DNA from 3 places in the Streptomyces sp. NPDC057950 genome. Region 1 is predicted to be linked to each of the others. Evidence: riboswitches for the same ligand, from Rfam matches in the RefSeq annotation. Region 1 holds a riboswitch; each other region holds the start of a gene.
What was found. A riboswitch is a leader RNA that binds a small molecule or an ion and turns the genes downstream of it on or off. The one in region 1 is predicted to bind cyclic di-AMP.
Positions count from the first base shown of each region.

Region 2: linked by a shared signal. The riboswitch ahead of ACFVTC_RS30975 (transglycosylase SLT domain-containing protein) and the one ahead of ACFVTC_RS01500 (NlpC/P60 family protein) in region 1 are both predicted to bind cyclic di-AMP.
Region 3: linked by a shared signal. The riboswitch ahead of ACFVTC_RS00640 (C40 family peptidase) and the one ahead of ACFVTC_RS01500 (NlpC/P60 family protein) in region 1 are both predicted to bind cyclic di-AMP.

Region 1 covers NZ_JBHVPP010000001.1:315,442-320,722, reverse strand. Annotated here, with positions in the region: gene ACFVTC_RS01500 (NlpC/P60 family protein) at 5-1,810, opposite strand; cyclic di-AMP (ydaO/yuaA leader) riboswitch at 1,819-1,993, opposite strand; gene ACFVTC_RS01495 (hypothetical protein) at 2,250-3,224, opposite strand; gene ACFVTC_RS01490 (GNAT family N-acetyltransferase) at 3,384-4,019, opposite strand; gene ACFVTC_RS01485 (TetR/AcrR family transcriptional regulator) at 4,272-4,982, opposite strand; gene ACFVTC_RS01480 (saccharopine dehydrogenase family protein) at 5,115-5,281, shown strand, end outside.
Region 2 covers NZ_JBHVPP010000021.1:122,057-127,337, forward strand. Annotated here, with positions in the region: gene ACFVTC_RS30965 (FAD-dependent oxidoreductase) at 1-48, shown strand, start outside; gene ACFVTC_RS30970 (HAD family hydrolase) at 336-1,154, shown strand; gene ACFVTC_RS30975 (transglycosylase SLT domain-containing protein) at 1,278-2,036, opposite strand; cyclic di-AMP (ydaO/yuaA leader) riboswitch at 2,041-2,199, opposite strand; gene ACFVTC_RS30980 (polyprenyl synthetase family protein) at 4,309-5,281, shown strand, end outside.
Region 3 covers NZ_JBHVPP010000001.1:131,947-137,227, reverse strand. Annotated here, with positions in the region: gene ACFVTC_RS00650 (ATP-dependent Clp protease proteolytic subunit) at 1-486, shown strand, start outside; gene ACFVTC_RS00645 (hypothetical protein) at 494-799, shown strand; cyclic di-AMP (ydaO/yuaA leader) riboswitch at 1,145-1,330, shown strand; gene ACFVTC_RS00640 (C40 family peptidase) at 1,334-1,807, shown strand; gene ACFVTC_RS00635 (LysE family translocator) at 1,867-2,538, opposite strand; gene ACFVTC_RS00630 (LysR family transcriptional regulator) at 2,656-3,567, shown strand; gene ACFVTC_RS00625 (ATP-binding protein) at 3,603-4,061, opposite strand; gene ACFVTC_RS00620 (helix-turn-helix domain-containing protein) at 4,274-5,131, shown strand; gene ACFVTC_RS00615 (DUF397 domain-containing protein) at 5,144-5,281, shown strand, end outside.

The DNA.
Region 1 (5,281 bases):
CCCCTTACGCGGGCCGCGCGGCACTGTGGATCGCCGCCTGTCCGGCGTAGAAGATCGACTCTTCGCGTATGTACGCCCCCGGGCTCGGCGCGTGGACCATCATGCCGTCGCCGACGTAGAGGCCGACATGGCTGACGTCGTCGTAGAAGAAGATCAGGTCGCCGGCGCGGATGTCGGTGAGCGGGATCGCCGTGGTGGCCGTCGCCTGGTCGCGCGCGGTACGCGGGAGCGCGACCCCGGCCACCGTCCACGACGCCCGGGTGAGGCCCGCGCAGTCGTAGGAGCCCGGCCCGGCCGCGCCCCAGACACACGGCCTGCCGATCTGGGCACGTGCGAAGGCCACCGCCTTGGCGGCCTTCATGTCGTACCCCGAACCGGACGTGTCGCCACCGCCCATGTTCATGCCCACGCCCATGCCGATGCCGATGCCCGCGGTAGTGGGTACTCCCGTGGTGACGGGCGCGACCGCGACGAAGGCCGGGCCGGGAGCGACGGCCGGCGCGAACGGTGCGGACACGACCGGCGGGGCAGGCGCGGGAGCAAAGGTCATGGCGGGGATGTAGGCCGTCTCCGCGGCGACGGGCGGCTCCGGGGCGAAAGGCGGGTCCGGGGCAGGGAGCGGCTCCGGGGCTTGGAACCGGTCGGGGGCGTAGGCCGTGTCCTGGGCGTAGGACAGCTCAGGAGCGTGGGCCGTGCCCGGGGCGAACGCCGTGTCCGAGGCGAACGTCACGCCTGAGCCGAACGCCGTGTCCGCGGCGGACGTCACCCCCGAAGTGAAGGTCATGTCCGAGGTGTACGTCATATCCGGGGTGTACGTCATGTCCGGGGCGTACGTCATGTCCGGGGCGTACGTCATGTCCGGGGCGAGGGGTGTTCCCGCGCCGAGGGACGCGTCCATACCGGCGGGTGCGCCCATACCCGCACGGGCGGCCGTGGCCACGGGTGCGCCCATGCCCGGTCCGGCCGACTGCTGTCGCCGCCACTGCTCCTCGGCCTCGCGGCGGGTCTGTTCCTGCGGGGTGGGCCAGACCTCCTGGGCCGGCCGCGCCCCGATCGCCGCGATCGGGGTGCTCCGCTGCCGGACGGCGTGCCGGGACAGCAGCTCACGGGCGAGTGCGAGCTTGCGCCGGTTCTGCTCCTTGCGGTTCTTCAGCGAGGAGTGACCGGAGTCGGCGGCCGGCGCGGGCAGGGCCCTGACGGTCTCCTGCCGCGCCCCGGTCCCGGCCGGCAGCGCGGCCACGGCCCTCCCGGAGGCGAGCTCCGCCACAGGCCCAGCCGCGGCCGCCAACTCGGCCACGGGCCCCGCTGCGGGTCCGGCGGTCAGCTCCGGAACGGGGCGGCCTGCGGCCTCCAGGGCGCGGGCGGAGGGGCCGCCGTCCAGGCGCGTCGCGGCAGGCGCGGGACGCGTCTCGGCCGGGCGTTTCGGCATTCGGTCGGCCGGCAGCCGCGCCGGCGCGCTCGGGCCCAACTGCGCACGAACCGCGTCGAACCAGGGCCGGGACACGTCGTCGAGGGTGGCGTCGCCGCCCCTGCGCCCGTTGTCCCGGGCGGGGTTGAGGCGATTGCGTGAAGCGGTGGTCATCGCGCGGGTCGCGTTGTAGTTCCCGGTGGCGGTCTCGGCTCGGTCGTAGAGAGAGCTGATCCGCTGCTGGACCTCTTCGCGGCTCGGACCGTCGTCCCCGCCGAGGGAGGCGGAGTTGGGGCTCTGCGGGACCAGGTCCGCCGAGGAACGGGCCACCGTCGCGGGTGCGGAGCGGGGCATGCCGGGGAGGCTGTTGCCTCCAGGGCCCGGGGTGCGTTCCGGCGCCATGGCAGACGTACTCCTTCCGTGCTCCGCCTACCGAGTTAGCTGTCGGGTTCGGGCGGACAGATCCGGAAGGTATGCCCTACAGCCTCTGCCCGGTGGGGCAGTTGGGCCGATTCACCCCAGGGTTCGGTTGGGTCCCCGGCTCCGGTCGCCAGGAGGCCGCACCGGATTAGGCGGAGGCCAAGCGACCCGGCGAGGTTCGCCGGAGGAAGTCGTGTGGCCTGTCGTCAACTTAGCCAACTTGTGTACCTCGCGTGAAGATTGAAGTGCGAAGTGTCCGATATGTAATTGTGACCTTCGTCGTACTCACGATCCTCGGCGAATTCGCCCACCGGACGCCGGACGGGGTCACCGGCGGCACACCCTCACCCGCCGTACGTCTGGCGTCACGTCCGGCGACGTGCGCCCGCCGTGGAACAGCCTTCGGCCCGAGTCGGCGGTGTCAGCGCAGTCGCGCCCGCGGCTCGTTGGCGCGATGCGCGGGGACCGGCGGGTCCGCACGGGCCGCCGGATCCGCCGGAGCCGGTGGCCGCGCGGCGGCCGGTGCTCCCGTCCGGGCCGGTGACTCCGCCGCGCCCGGTGGGGCCGCTGGTTCCGGCAGGTGCGGGCCGTCGGTCGGCCGGTTCTCCGCGCGGCGCGAGTGGAGCAAGACCGTCAGGGCCCGTACGGGTCTTCGCCAGCGCCCGCGCAGCAGCCCCAGCACGATCGCGGCCGCCACGGCGATCAGGTGTTCCCGACCCGCCAGATTGGGTCTGACGATCGACTCCCACACCATCGAGCCGCCGGTGAGCGCGAACACCACGGGCGCCCGTCGGACGACCGCGAGGTAGGTGAACAGACCCACCACCGCCGCGGACGGACCGGTGTCCAGCACCTGCCCGGTCTCGGGCGGCAGCCCCAGACCCCACCAGCCCGGCCCCATCGCGATCATCACGCGCACCGTGAGGGTGCCGGCCAACGTGGTGGCGTACGCGATGGCCAGGGTCCGGGCGCGGCCGAGGGCGAGTTCGGCGAGGGCGAACGCGAGGAACAGCTGGGTGATGCCCGCCCACACCGGCAGGTCGAGGGCGGGGACGTACAGGGACACGGGGGTACGCAGCAGGGCCAGCGGCAGGGGCAGGGCCGCCTTGACCCCGCCCGTCAGCCGCACCACCGTGGCGCCCGTCGGATGCTGGGCGATCGCGTGGAAGAAGATGACCCCGAAGGCGGCCACGAACGCCAGCACGAGTCCGGACAGTCCGCGGCGCCGGAGTTGCCGGAACGGTTCGACGACGATGCCGTGCCACTCGCCGCGCAGGGTGCGTCCGACGAACGACGCGATCCGGTACGGCGTGCCGCCCGGTCGCCCCCGTCCGCCGCCGCCCACGGCGGGCGGCGGTGGACCGTCACCGGGTCCCGCCGTCCGTCCATGACCCATGCCGACATCGCCGCGACGCTCTTCCACCGCCCTAAGCAATGCCCTCTCCCCCCACCACCCGCAGGACGTCTCCTCGTATAGAGGGACGAGATCTTCATAAGGTTGACTCAGGCCGTACCCGCTCCCTGACGCGGGTCCGGTCCCCACGGCCCGCGCGGATCAGGGCGAGCGGCGCTGGCGGTCCGTCGACCTGCCCAGATAGGTCAGGGGGCCCGGTTCCGGCACCGGGATCTCGTGGAAACCGAGACGGTCGTAGAAGACGCGTGCCGACGTGTTGGCGGTGACCATGCCGAGGTGGACGGCGGGGACACCGCGGTCCGCGAGCGCGTCGAGGAAGGTGTCCATCAAGGCCCGGCCATGGCCCCTGCGCTGCCAGTCCGGGAGCAGGTCGATGTGCAGATGCGCGGGATAGGCGGCGAGCTCGGGCAGGATCATGCGTTCGGGGCGGTGCAGCAGGTCGATCATCGTGTCGCCCGGCGTGCGCGGTGGCGTCGTCCTCCGTGGGTAGCGCGTGGCGACACGCGGTATCCAGAGGTCGCGGAGCTCGCCCACGAACCGCGCCGTGTCGGCGGTGCCCAGGACGTAGCCGACCGCTCGGCCGGTCCCGTCGTCGAGCACGAAGGCCAGCTCCGGTTCGAGATGACAGTAGGGGTACGCGAACAGGGACGGCATCAGCTCCAGGTCGGGACAGAGAGCCCGTGAATCCCCTCCGTCGTTGGCCGTCATCACGCACACGTGCGCTACCGCCGCGCGGTCTTCGGGCTTGTACGGGCGGATCGTCGGCTGATCGGTCATGAGCCGTATCCTCCCTGTATGGGAGCGCTCCCGCCACCGTCTGGACCGCTCGAACCGCCCCACCCGTCCGTACCGCCCCACCCGTCCGTCCGGCCCGCTCGAACGCCCGGATCCTGAGCCTCCACCTCCCCGCCACCGGGCCCTCCGACTCCCGGTCCTCCGGCTCCCAGCCCTCCGGCTCATGACTCCTGACGCCAGGCTCCAGGCCACGGACCGTACCGGCGGGTCATCGCTCCGCGGCACCGCCCGTCGTCAGCGGGCGCGCAGCGACTCCCACTGCGCCGCCGCGCTGTCCAGCAACATCTCCAGCGCCGTGGGATAGGCGCTGTCGACCATGCGGGTCACCAGAAGGGGTGCCGCCTCCGCGATCCGGGGATGGGTGACGCGCGGCAGCCGGGCGTACGTCGAACGCCACATGTCCTCATCGGCGCTGCGGCTCTCGCGTGGCAGCGCCAGCGAGGCGGCGTCGAGCGCGGCGAAGGCCAGCGTCTGGTCGATGAAGGCCTGGTAGATCCGTACCGTGTCCGGCAGCGGGAACCCCGCCGTGCGCAGGACATCGAGGATGGCCTCGTCGGCCGCCAGTTCGTGGGCCCGGCCGGTGACCCGGTTCGCGGTCAGCAGGGCCGCCTGCGGATGCCCGACGTACACCGCGTGGATACGCAGCCCGAGGCCGCGCAGATCCGACCGCCACTCCCCCGTGGGCCGCCACCCGTCCAGGGCCTGCCCGATCAGGGCGTCGCCGATCGCGAGGGTCAGGTCGTCCATACCGCGGAAGTACCGGTACAGGGTGCTGGGGTCGGCGTCCAGGGCCAGGCCGAGACGGCGGGCGGTGAGTCCCGCGCTGCCGTGCTCACGCAGCATCCGCAGGGCGGTCTCGACGATGAGTCGCTCGGACAGGACGGTGCCGCTCCTGGTGGGACGCCGACGCCGCCGCTTCTCCTCGGGCACCACCGCTTTCGGCACCGCCGCCTCCTCGCTCCTTACGCCAACACCATTGACCTTATCCGAGCGCCCGGCGTTGGATCTCACGCCAGGGGCGCCGCGTCTGCGGTCCGCGCGGGCACGCCCCTTCTCCGCAGAGAGGAAGTCCGTGTCATGCGTGTTCTGCTTGTGGGAGCCGGCGGTGTGGGCACCGCCATCACCCGGATCGCGGCCCGTCGTCCGTTCTTCGACGAGATGGTCGTGGCCGACTACGACCTGAGCCGCGCCGAGGCCGCCGTGGCCGCCCTCCCGGACGCCGCGGGCCGCTTCCGTGCCGAGCG
Region 2 (5,281 bases), on a different contig from region 1:
TTCGCTTCGCCGCGACTGGCCAGGCACTTGGCGGCGGCCCACGGTTGAGTCGGCGTACGGCGTCGGGCACCCGGCGGTCGGGGCGGTGGCGGGGGGCCGCCGCCCCGACGTCACCGGGAGATTGCCGGCCGGGCACATTCCGTGACATGCCGGTCCGTGACGGGTGTTGAAGCCGGTGTCGCGGCGGTCTCGGGCGCCCGGTACGGCGGATCGGAGTGTGTGTGACGTCGTCGGGCGCGCGTGGCCCGTGCGGTGAACGGCGTTGCTGACGGGATACCGGACGTCGTCCGGTTCACGCCGGGCCCCTGAGTCGTCGGATCCGTATTCTTCGGATCATGGCCGCTCCGACTGCATATTCACTCATCGCCACTGACCTGGACGGAACGCTGCTGTGCGGCGACGACACGGTCTCCGACCGGACCCGGGCCGCGTTGGCGAGGGCGGTGGAGGCGGGCGCCCGCCATCTGGTCGTGACGGGGCGCCCGGCGCCGAGGGTGCGCCCGCTCCTCGGTGAACTCGGCGGTGCGGGACTGGCGGTGTGCGGGCAGGGGGCGCAGCTCTACGACGCGGGCGAGGACCGTCTGCTGTGGTCGGTGACCCTGGACAGGGAACTCGCGGAGACGGCGCTCGGAAAGATCGAGGCGGAGGTCGGGCTGCTGTACGCCGCGGTGGACCAGGACGGCGTGGACGGACTGACACTCATCGAGCCCGGCTACGTGATGCCGCACCCGACGCTTCCCGCGGTACGGGTCGGTCGTCGCGACGACCTCTGGACGGAGCCGATCAGCAAGGTGCTGCTGCGCCACCCGCTGCTGTCCGACGACGAGTTGGCCGCGGCCGCCAGGGCGGTGGTGGGTTCCCTGGCCACCGTCACCATGTCGGGGCCCGGCACGGTCGAACTCCAGCCATGCGGGGTGACCAAGGCGACAGGCCTTGCTCTCGCCGCCGCCCATCTCGGGCTGTCCTGCGAAGCCACCATCGCCTTCGGTGACATGCCCAACGACATACCTATGTTCGACTGGGCCGCCCACGGGGTCGCCATGGCCAACGCCCACCCGGAGCTCAAGGCGGTGGCCGACGAGGTGACGCTGTCGAACGAGGACGACGGGATCGCGGTGGTGCTTGAGCGGCTGTTCCCGCTCTCCGCGCCGTAGCCCCGGTCGCGCCGTAGCCCTGGTGGTCCGTAGCCCCGACTGCCCGGGGCTGCGGACCACCGGGGTTCTGGCTTCCCGGGGTGCCGGAAGTCCGGTCCGGCACCCCGGTCTCGTGGCGTCCGGTCAGTAGGCGCCGTTGACGTTGTCGATCGAGCCGTACTTGGCCGCGGCGTAGTTGCAGGCGGCGGTGATGTTCGCGACCGGGTCGTAGGAGTCCATGGACGTGCCGGGCACGTGGTAGGCCTTGAACGTCGGGTCGATGACCTGGAGCAGGCCCTTGGAGGGGATACCGGCGGCGGCGTTGGAGTCCCAGTTGTTGATGGCCTTGGGGTTTCCGGAGGACTCCCGCATGACGTTGCGGTAGATGCCGTTGTACGTGCCCGGGATCCCGTTCTTGGCCATGATGTCCAGCGACTGCTTGATCCAGCCGTCGAGGTCGTTCGTGTACGTCTTCACGGCGGCGGTGGTCGCGGTCTTGACCGCCGTGGTCTTGGCCGCCGTCGTCGTGGACTTCGTGGTCTTGGCGACCGCCGCCGTGACCTTTGCGGACTTTGTGGCGTTCTGGACGGTTTTCGTGCCGACCGTCAGGGTGAGACCCGGGCGGAGCGCCGACGGGTTGGAACCGATGACCGCGCTGTTGGCCTCGTACAGCTTCTTCCAGCCGCCGCTGGAGGGGTACTTCCGCGCGATCTTGGCGAGGGTGTCGCCCGTGACCACCTTGTAGGTGACGAGCTGGACGTCGGAGGCGCCCGTGGCGGCCTGCGCGCAGGTGGCGCCCAGGAGCGGGATGGCGAGTACCGCCGCGCCCGTGCCCGCAGCGAGAATGCCGCGAACGAGGGTGCTGCGAGTCTTCGGGTGGCAGTGTCTACCTGCTGCGGCCATGACGAGTTCCTCTCCGGTGCCTGCGAGGTGAGCTGTCGGGTTCGGGCGGGAGCTGCCCGGCCGCACGGTGAGTGCGACTTCACCCCTAGCCGTTCCGGACTTCGGATCGGCGGCTTACCTGGGTCCCCCGCTCCTGCCGTGCGTGTGTGGTCGGGTGTGGTTCCGGTCGGCGGCAGGATTGGGCGGTCCGTCCGGAGTGACGTGAAGGTATGCGACAGCACATGTCCGAAACAAGCCTTGATGTCGCGGTGTAGATCGTTTTCACCAGGGCATAAGGGCAGATGAATTGCCCGATTAATCCGGAATGCTTCGCTCAACTTGGCTTATGCAAACGGGTAGTCACTTGGCGGCCCGGTGGGGTTGATGACCTTCGCGCGTGACCCAACTCACTCGATCCGACAGGAATAAAGCGGCAATGGCGGCAAGTCGGGCATATAAGGCGCGAATAAAAGGCTGCTGAGCTCCCGGTGGGAGCCGTGCGCACCGTTCGTACGGACGCGTCCGTGCCGGGGTGGCCGTGGGGGGCCGGCCCTCGATGACCCTGAAGTGGAGTCCGTAGGGCCGGTGTTCGGGACGTGCCTGCCGCTTCAGGTCGGGATGAGGGATGAACTCAGGCCCGTGTGGCCTCTGTTGACGCCGGCCGGGGCATCCGCCCGCGTGATGCCGAAGCGCGTGACCCTCTCCAGGTCGACGGCTGGAGCGGGCGGGCGTCCCTCGCCGGGGTCCGTCAGGGATTCACCGGTCCACGCTCTGCCCCGCGGGGCAGCCGAGGTGGCCGCCGGGGCTTCGGCCCGCGGCGCGCGGGATCCGCAGCTCCCGCGCCCGATGGGAGGCCACCTCGTCGCCGTCCTCGCGGACCGGCTCACCGGGGGGTGAAGTCCCGTGTGTCGCAGGTGACTTCGGAGCGGAACTCGCTTCGCGCGTCCCAGGCGGGTTCCGGACGGCGCGGACGGATCGACCGGGAGGGGAGAGCGCGGGCGCTCAGGAGGCCGGCTTCCTGGACCGAGTACGGCCTCGGTACGCCCTCCCCGCGCTCGAGGCCGTCCGGGTGGGCGTGGGTGCCGTGGTGGCGGGGGTGAATCCGTGTGGTCGTGGAGTCGAAATCCCTTGCCTGTAACCGGAGTTCGAGAGAGCTGGGCGAGGGGTCAGGGTGAAGTCGGCCTCCGGGCCCGGCTCGGGCCAGGTCCGGGGACGGTCAGGAGGGGGGTGGGGAGAGAGGGAGCGAGGGGTGTGACGGCCGGGCGGGACGGCGTGGCCGATGGCGGGCGGCTCGAAATGCGCGATCTCCGTAGTGCTCGGCTTCGGGGGGACCGCCTGATCACGGCGATCGCACGCTGGCATGTGCAGAGCACCCCGAGTGACCAGGGCCGAGGCGCCGTCGGGGGCCGCGTCGCACGCCAGGGCGATCACCCGGGCCCTGCCCTCCCGGTGGTCCGGCGGCAGGTCCGCGTCGCCTCCGGCGGGGCGGAAGCGACCCGCGTCCACGCCGGTGTGCTGAGAGGGCGCACGAGCACCGGCGCACCCCCGGAGCGCGTACGCGCCGGGGTGACCAAAGGGGGTGACCAAGGGGGAGGATCAAGAGAGAGGACCAGGAGGGAGGGGCAGGCGGTGACGCCCACCGCCCACCGTCAGGACGGCCGCACGGATGACGGAGCCGCCCCAACGGACAACGGAGCCGCCCCACAGGACTCCGTCATCTCCCCCCGTACGGGTCTTGGGTCGGGGGTGACAGCCACGTATGGATGAACGGGTGCACCGTGTCCGGGCGCTTCACCCGGATGTCGCGGCACATCACCTGGTCGACGTGCGCGAGGTCCGGCGGCCGGGCGACGTGGGCGAGTCCCGCGGTCTGCGTGCAGCCGCGTGTCGTCCGCCGGAGGGATCCGGACGTCCTCGTGAGTCGTCTCGTAGGGGAACGCCGTACGGGTGTACATGCTCTTCTCGGTGTTCTCGGTGTTCTCGGGTTCTCAGCGCTCGTGCGTGATTCGGTCCGTCTACCGCCATACCGTCTCATTAAGAACATACCGCCCGTGACGGGCCGCCGCCCGGACGGGGGCTGCGTGGGCCGGCTGCCTCTCGGGGGGCATCGGACGTCGAGGGAGAGGGAAGTCGGGAGGAAGTCGACAGTGGGGACGGTGGGCGCTCGTGGTGATCGAAACGTGACCGGATACGCTGACTTGAGTGATGGCAGCGACACATCGACAAACCGTGTCATCGACCGAATGATCGACCGAGTTCGCCATGTGATCGTCAGCAGACAGGAGAACCTCTCGTGACCGTCGTCGGGCCGTTCGGGCTGAGCGTGCGGGACCAGGCTCTCGAAGCCGATGTCCAGGCCGGATTGGCGGCTGTCGAGGAGGGCTTGCTCGAAGTCACCAAGAGCGAGGTCCCCTTCATCACGGAAGCCGCGCAGCATCTCCTGCGGGCCGGCGGGAAGCGGTTCCGTCCGCTGCTCGTGATGCTCGCGGCCCAGTTCGGTGACCCCTACGCGCCGGGTGTCGTGCCCTCGGCCGTGGTCGTGGAACTGACCCATCTCGCCACGCTGTACCACGACGACGTGATGGACGAGGCCGACGCGCGGCGCGGGGTGCCCAGCGCGAACACCCGCTGGGGCAACTCGGTCGCCGTCCTCACCGGCGATTTTCTCTTCGCGCGCGCGTCGCACACGCTGGCCGACCTCGGGCCCGAGGCCGTCCGTGTCCAGGCCGAGGCGTTCGAGCGGCTGGTCACCGGACAGATCCTGGAGACGGCGGGTCCGCGCGACGGGCGGGACCCGGTCGAGCACTACCTCGACGTGCTCAGCGGCAAGACCGGTTCGCTGGTCGCCGTGGCGTGCCGGTTCGGCGCGATGATGTCCGGGGCCGACGAGACGGTCGTGGACGTGCTGACGCAGTACGGGGAGCGGCTGGGCGTGGCCTTCCAGCTCGCGGACGACGTGCTGGACATCGCGTCCGACTCGCACGAGTCGGGCAAGACGCCCGGGACGGATCTGCGCGAGGGCATTCCCACGCTGCCGGTGCTGCGGTTGCGGGAGCGGGCGGAGCGGCTCGGTCTCGCCGAGGACATCGCGCTGTGCGAGCTGCTGGACTCCGACCTCACGGACGACGACCGGCACGCCGAGGCGCTGGCCCGGCTGCGGGCGCACCCGGCGCTCGAGCAGGCGCGGCGGGACACCGTGCGCTACGCGGAGGAGGCTCGGGCGGCGGTGGCTCCGTTGCCGGAGTGCGACGCGAAGGCGGCGTTGG
Region 3 (5,281 bases), 180 kb from region 1:
GAACACCAGGCCCCGGAGCGGGACATCTCGCTCTACGTCAACTCCCCCGGCGGCTCGTTCACCGCGATGACGGCCATCTACGACACGATGCGCTTCGTCTCCTGCGACGTGGAGACCGTGTGCCTGGGGCAGGCCGCGTCGGTCGCCGCCGTCCTGCTGGCCGGCGGCACCCCGGGCAAACGGTTCGCCCTGCCGGGAGCCCGGATGTCGATCCGTCAGCCCCCGCTCCCCCGACCGGTACAGGGCCGGGCGAGCGATCTGGTCCTCCAGGCAGCGGAGTTGACCCGCACTCGAAGGCTGCTGGAGGACATGCTCGTCCGGCACACGGGGCAAAATCCCGAACAAGTCGCCGCCGACATCGAGCGGGACACGATTCTGGACGCGCAGGCCGCGCTGGCGTACGGGCTGGTGGACGGGATCATCCCGAGCCGCAAGAACTCGCGCACCGCGCCCGGTGCGAGGAACGCCACACCCGACGCGAGGTGATCCGCCGATGGTGCCCGAACTGCCTCCGCTGCCCGCACTGACGCACGCCGAGGCCGAGCTGATAGACCGCTACCTCGACGTGGTCGACCTGGTCGGCCGCATCAACCCGGCCCGGCCGGGAGACACCTATCGCGGGCTGCGCGCCGCCCAGGCACTCGTGGGCAAGGCGACCGCGCTGCGGGACGCCTTGGCCCTGATGCACCAGCGGGGCGAGAGCGAGGTGCACGCGCCGACCCTCGCGCAGGCCCTGCGCGTCCTCGACGGCGAGCGGCGGACCGCCCGCGTCACCCTGCCGCCCGACTCCGGCGGTTGAGGCATCCAGAACCGGGCCGCCGCTCACACCGATCCGTGGAGCGCCCGGCCCGCGTTTCAAACGGACCAGTCGACGTACCCCCCAACGGCGTAGACGCGCGTCCTTTCGGGTGGCCCCGAAAGTTGCGCAACACGCGTAGCCAAAAGGCGGAATGAAGCCTTCCGGTGCTGGTAAGAGCGTTGCCGACGTCCCCAACACCCCTCGAACAGAGGAGTGTCCACCCGAACGGGTGAGTGGTGAGTAACCCCACAAATCATCGGTTCCGCTCGGATTTTCCGACATCCATGCGTGAAGATCCCTTCCGACGACAAGCCCCCGCCACACCGGCGGGGCGGTCCGGGCGGACGCCGAGTCCTGCCGCCGCCCGGATGACCGGTCGACAGATGTGCATCGGCAGGAGTGGAGGACCCAGCAAGACGGGCCGCCGGAGAGATCCGGGCGGTCCTTGGGGTGAAGCCGCGTAAGCGGCCGGGCTACTTCGCCAGCCCGAATCCGACAGGTCATCCTTCACAGGCGGTTGACGAAGGGTTGCGCATGACTGCGCTCAATCGTGTCCCGTCGCTGCTGACCCGGGCCGGTACGGCCTCGGCTCTGACCATCGCCGCCGTGGGCGGCAGCCTGGTGGTCCCGGGCGTCGCAGCCGACGCCGAGGCGGCCACACCGGCGACGAGGGCACTCCAGGTCGCGGCATCCAAGAAGGGCGCCCCGTACAAGTACGGTGCCACCGGGCCGCGGCGCTTCGACTGCTCCGGGCTCACGCTGTACTCGTACAAGAAGGCGGGCAAGAAGCTGCCTCGTACGGCCGCGGGGCAGTACAACAAGAGCCACCACATCTCCGCCTCGCACCGCAAGGCCGGCGACCTCGTGTTCTTCCACTCGGGCCGGAACGTGTACCACGTCGGCATCTACGCCGGGAAGGGAAAGATCTGGCACTCCCCGAAGAGCGGGGAGGTCGTGAAGCTCCAGAAGATCTGGACGAAGAGCGTCTGGTACGGCCGGGTGAGCTGACCCGAGCGAGGGGCGGCGGTGCCGGGCCGCCGCCCCTCGCGGCACGAACCCGGGGGCTCTCAGGCCGTCAGGGGCTCCAGGAGGAGCACCAGGCCGAGCACCGTGAGCGCGCTCCCGGTGACCGCCACCACGGCGCGGGCCGCCCGCGGCCCGCGCAGCCACCGGCCGAGCCGGTCGACCAGCAGGGCGACCGCCGGGAACCACACCAGGGCGACGGCCACCACGATCAGGGCCAGCACCAGGGTGCGGGGCATCGCGGGGCTGCCCGCGGGCACGAACTGCGGCAGCAGGCTCAGGAAGGTGATCGGCGCCTTCGGGTTGAGCGCGTTGGTGACGAAGCCCTGGCGCAGCGGACGCTTCCCGTCCCCAGGGCCGCCGGCCACGTCCTCGCCGGACGGCGTCCCGCCGGACACCTCCGGGCGTCCCCGGTCCGGCTCCCGGTCCCGCCGCCGTCGCAGGCCGTCCAGCGTCCGTAGCCCCAGGTACAGCACGTAGGCGCCGCCGAGGAGCTGCAGCGTCCGGAACAGCGCGGGCACGGCCGCGAGGACGGCGGCGACACCGGCGACGGCCAGCGCCGTGTGCAGGAGAAGCCCGCCCGCGACCCCGAGCGCGCACGCCACCCCGGCCCGGCGGGAGACGAGGGCGTTGCGCACGACGACGGTGAAGTCCGCGCCGGGCATGGCGACCATCCCCGCGGCCACTCCGGTGAAGGCGATGAGCTGTGCGTCCATGGCCGCCAGGCTGCCCGGCCCGGACCTTCAGCGGGTATGTCGAATATCCTGGGTCTGTCTTAAGCAATCCTTTGGACCCGGCCCCCGCCGCGGGTCCCCGGACCCGGGAGCCGTTCGATGTACGACCCGACACGGCTGACCGCCCTGGTGGCGGTGGCCGAGGCGGGATCCATCACCCGGGCGGCCGAACGCCTCGGCTACAGCCCGCCCGCCCTCTCCCAGCAGCTCGCCAAACTCGAACGGGAGGCGGGCGCGCCCCTGCTGGTGCGCTCCCATCGCGGGACACGGCTCACGGACGCGGGCGAACTGCTCGTGACGCGGGCGCGGCGGGTGCTCGACGAGATGGAGCGGGCCCGGCACGAACTGGCCCGGCTGACCGGCCTGTCGGGCGGCACGCTGCGGCTCGGCACCTTCCAGACGGCGGGCATCCATCTGCTGCCGCCGGTGCTCAGCGCCTTCCGCCGGGCCCACCCCGACGTGGAACTCACGGTCGCGAACTACGAGCCTCCGGACGGTGTCTCGGCGGTCGCGGCGGGCGAGGTGGATCTCGCGCTGACGCACACCTACGAGCCGGCGGACCCGGTGCCCCTCCCCTCGTCGGTACACGCGGAGCCGGTGCTGGTCGAGGAGCTGGTGCTCGTGACCGCTCCGGGACACGTCCTCGCGGACGGTGCGGCCCGGCTGCCGCTTTCCGGACTCGCCGGACAGCCGCTGATCAGCATGGCCCCGGACCATCCGCCCCGGCAGGGCGTGGAGGCCGCGCTGGCCCGGGTCGGGGCCACCCCGGCCGTGCGGGTCGAGAGCCCCGGGTACGCCCTGGTGTGCGCGCTGGTCAGCGCGGGGCTCGGGGTCGCGGTGGTGCCGGAGATGGTGGCAAGGACGGCGGCGACCCCGGTGGGGCTGCGGCTGCTGGAACCGGGAGATCTGCGCCGTACGATCTCCGTCGTCCACCGGACCGACCGGCAGGCACCCGCGGCCGAGGCGTTCCGGGCCCTGCTGCGCGGTGCGTTCGGGCGTGCCACGCGGTAGGGACGCCCGGCCCGGCCCGCCAACTGATCTTTTCCTCAGGGCTCTTGCGGGCCCCCGGCCACCACCGGCTGGGCCGGCACCGTCCACGGCAACTCGATGGAGACCGTCTTGCCGCCCTCCCGGGTGGGGCGTACGAGAACCCTGCCGCCGCACTCGGCGGTCAGCCAACGGATGATCACCATCCCGCGCCCGTTGTCCTGTTGGACGGCTGCGGGCAGACGTTTCGGAAAACGCGGATGGCTGTCGGTGACGCCGATCCGCAGTTGTTCGTCCCGGTCGAGCCGGACGTCCACCGTGAAGGTGGGCGACTGGCCGAAGGTGTGCTGGACGGCGTTGGTGGCTAGTTCGGACACGATCAGGCGTACGGTGTCCGCGGCTTCGGCGTCACACGGCAGGCCCCATTCGGCCAGCACGTCGACGACGAAATTCCGGGCCGCGGAGACCGAGGCGGGATCGCTCGGCAGAGTGACGGATGCTTCCTGGTGATCTGCCATGACGACGTCGTCCCTTTCCCACGGGACCGGAGTCCGACACGGAGCGGATGGTTCGAGTACGGTCCCGGACTGGTGCTTCGCGCCAGACTGCCATCACTGGGCCGGTCACGGGCACGATCCACCGAGATATGCATATATCTGTCGCTCGAAGCGGTGAACTCTGCGACGGCAGACCGTATTTGGGCGGCTCGGAAGGAGTAAGGAGTACGGCCATGCAGCACGGTCCCGCGGTACGCCGCCGCAAACTCGGTGCCGAACTGCGCGCGCTGCGCGCCGGTGCGGGCCTCACCAGTGGTGAGGCGGCCCGTCTCGTCGGCTGGCACCAGTCGAAGGTCAGCCGGATCGAGACGGGGATCAGCGGGGTGAGACCGGCCGACGTGGAGCGCCTCCTGGACGCGTACGGGGTGGGGGAACCCGGGTTACGGGAGCTCCTGCTCGGACTGGCCGGGTCCGAGGGCAATGGGCGTCATCACTGGTGGCACGCCTATCGGGGGGTCCTGCCGCCCGCCTACCGGGACTTCATCAGTCTGGAGTCACAGGCCAGCGGTATGCGCACGCTGGAGACGTCCGTGGTACCGGGGCTGCTCCAGACGCCGGAGTACGCGCGTGCGGTGACGCGGGCGGCCGTGGGCGGACTCGAGGACGACAAACTGGACGCGCTCGTCGAGGTGCGCCTCGCCCGGCAGGACGTTCTGCGTTCGGATCCGCCGCTGGAGCTGACCGCGGTCCTGGACGAGGCCGTGCTGCGTCGTGAGGTCGGCGGTCCCGAGGTCATGGCCCGGCAGCTGACCCGGCTGCGGGAGGCTGCGGCTCTCCCCCAAGTGCGCCTTCAGGTACTGCCGTTCGCCGCCGGCGCGCACGCCGGAGTGACCGGACCTTTCGTTATTTTCTCATTTCCGAACACAACTGATCTGGACGTGGTTGTTCTCGACCACTTGACGAGTAGCCTCTACCTCGAGCGGAAAGAAGACCTTCAGGCCTACACCAAGGTCTTCAACACCCTTCGGTTCCACGCCCTTTCACCCGAGGACTCGTTGGACTACATCGCCGCGATAGGTGACGGCGCGTAAGGAGGCACCCCCATGACCGCACTGCCTCGGTACGTACCTCTCAGTACTTCGATCCCTGATGTGCGCTGGCTGCGCAGCAGTCGCAGTACAGGAATGAACAACTGCGTCGAGACCGCACGACCGGGCCCCGGCCCCTGGGCCGGACTCGTC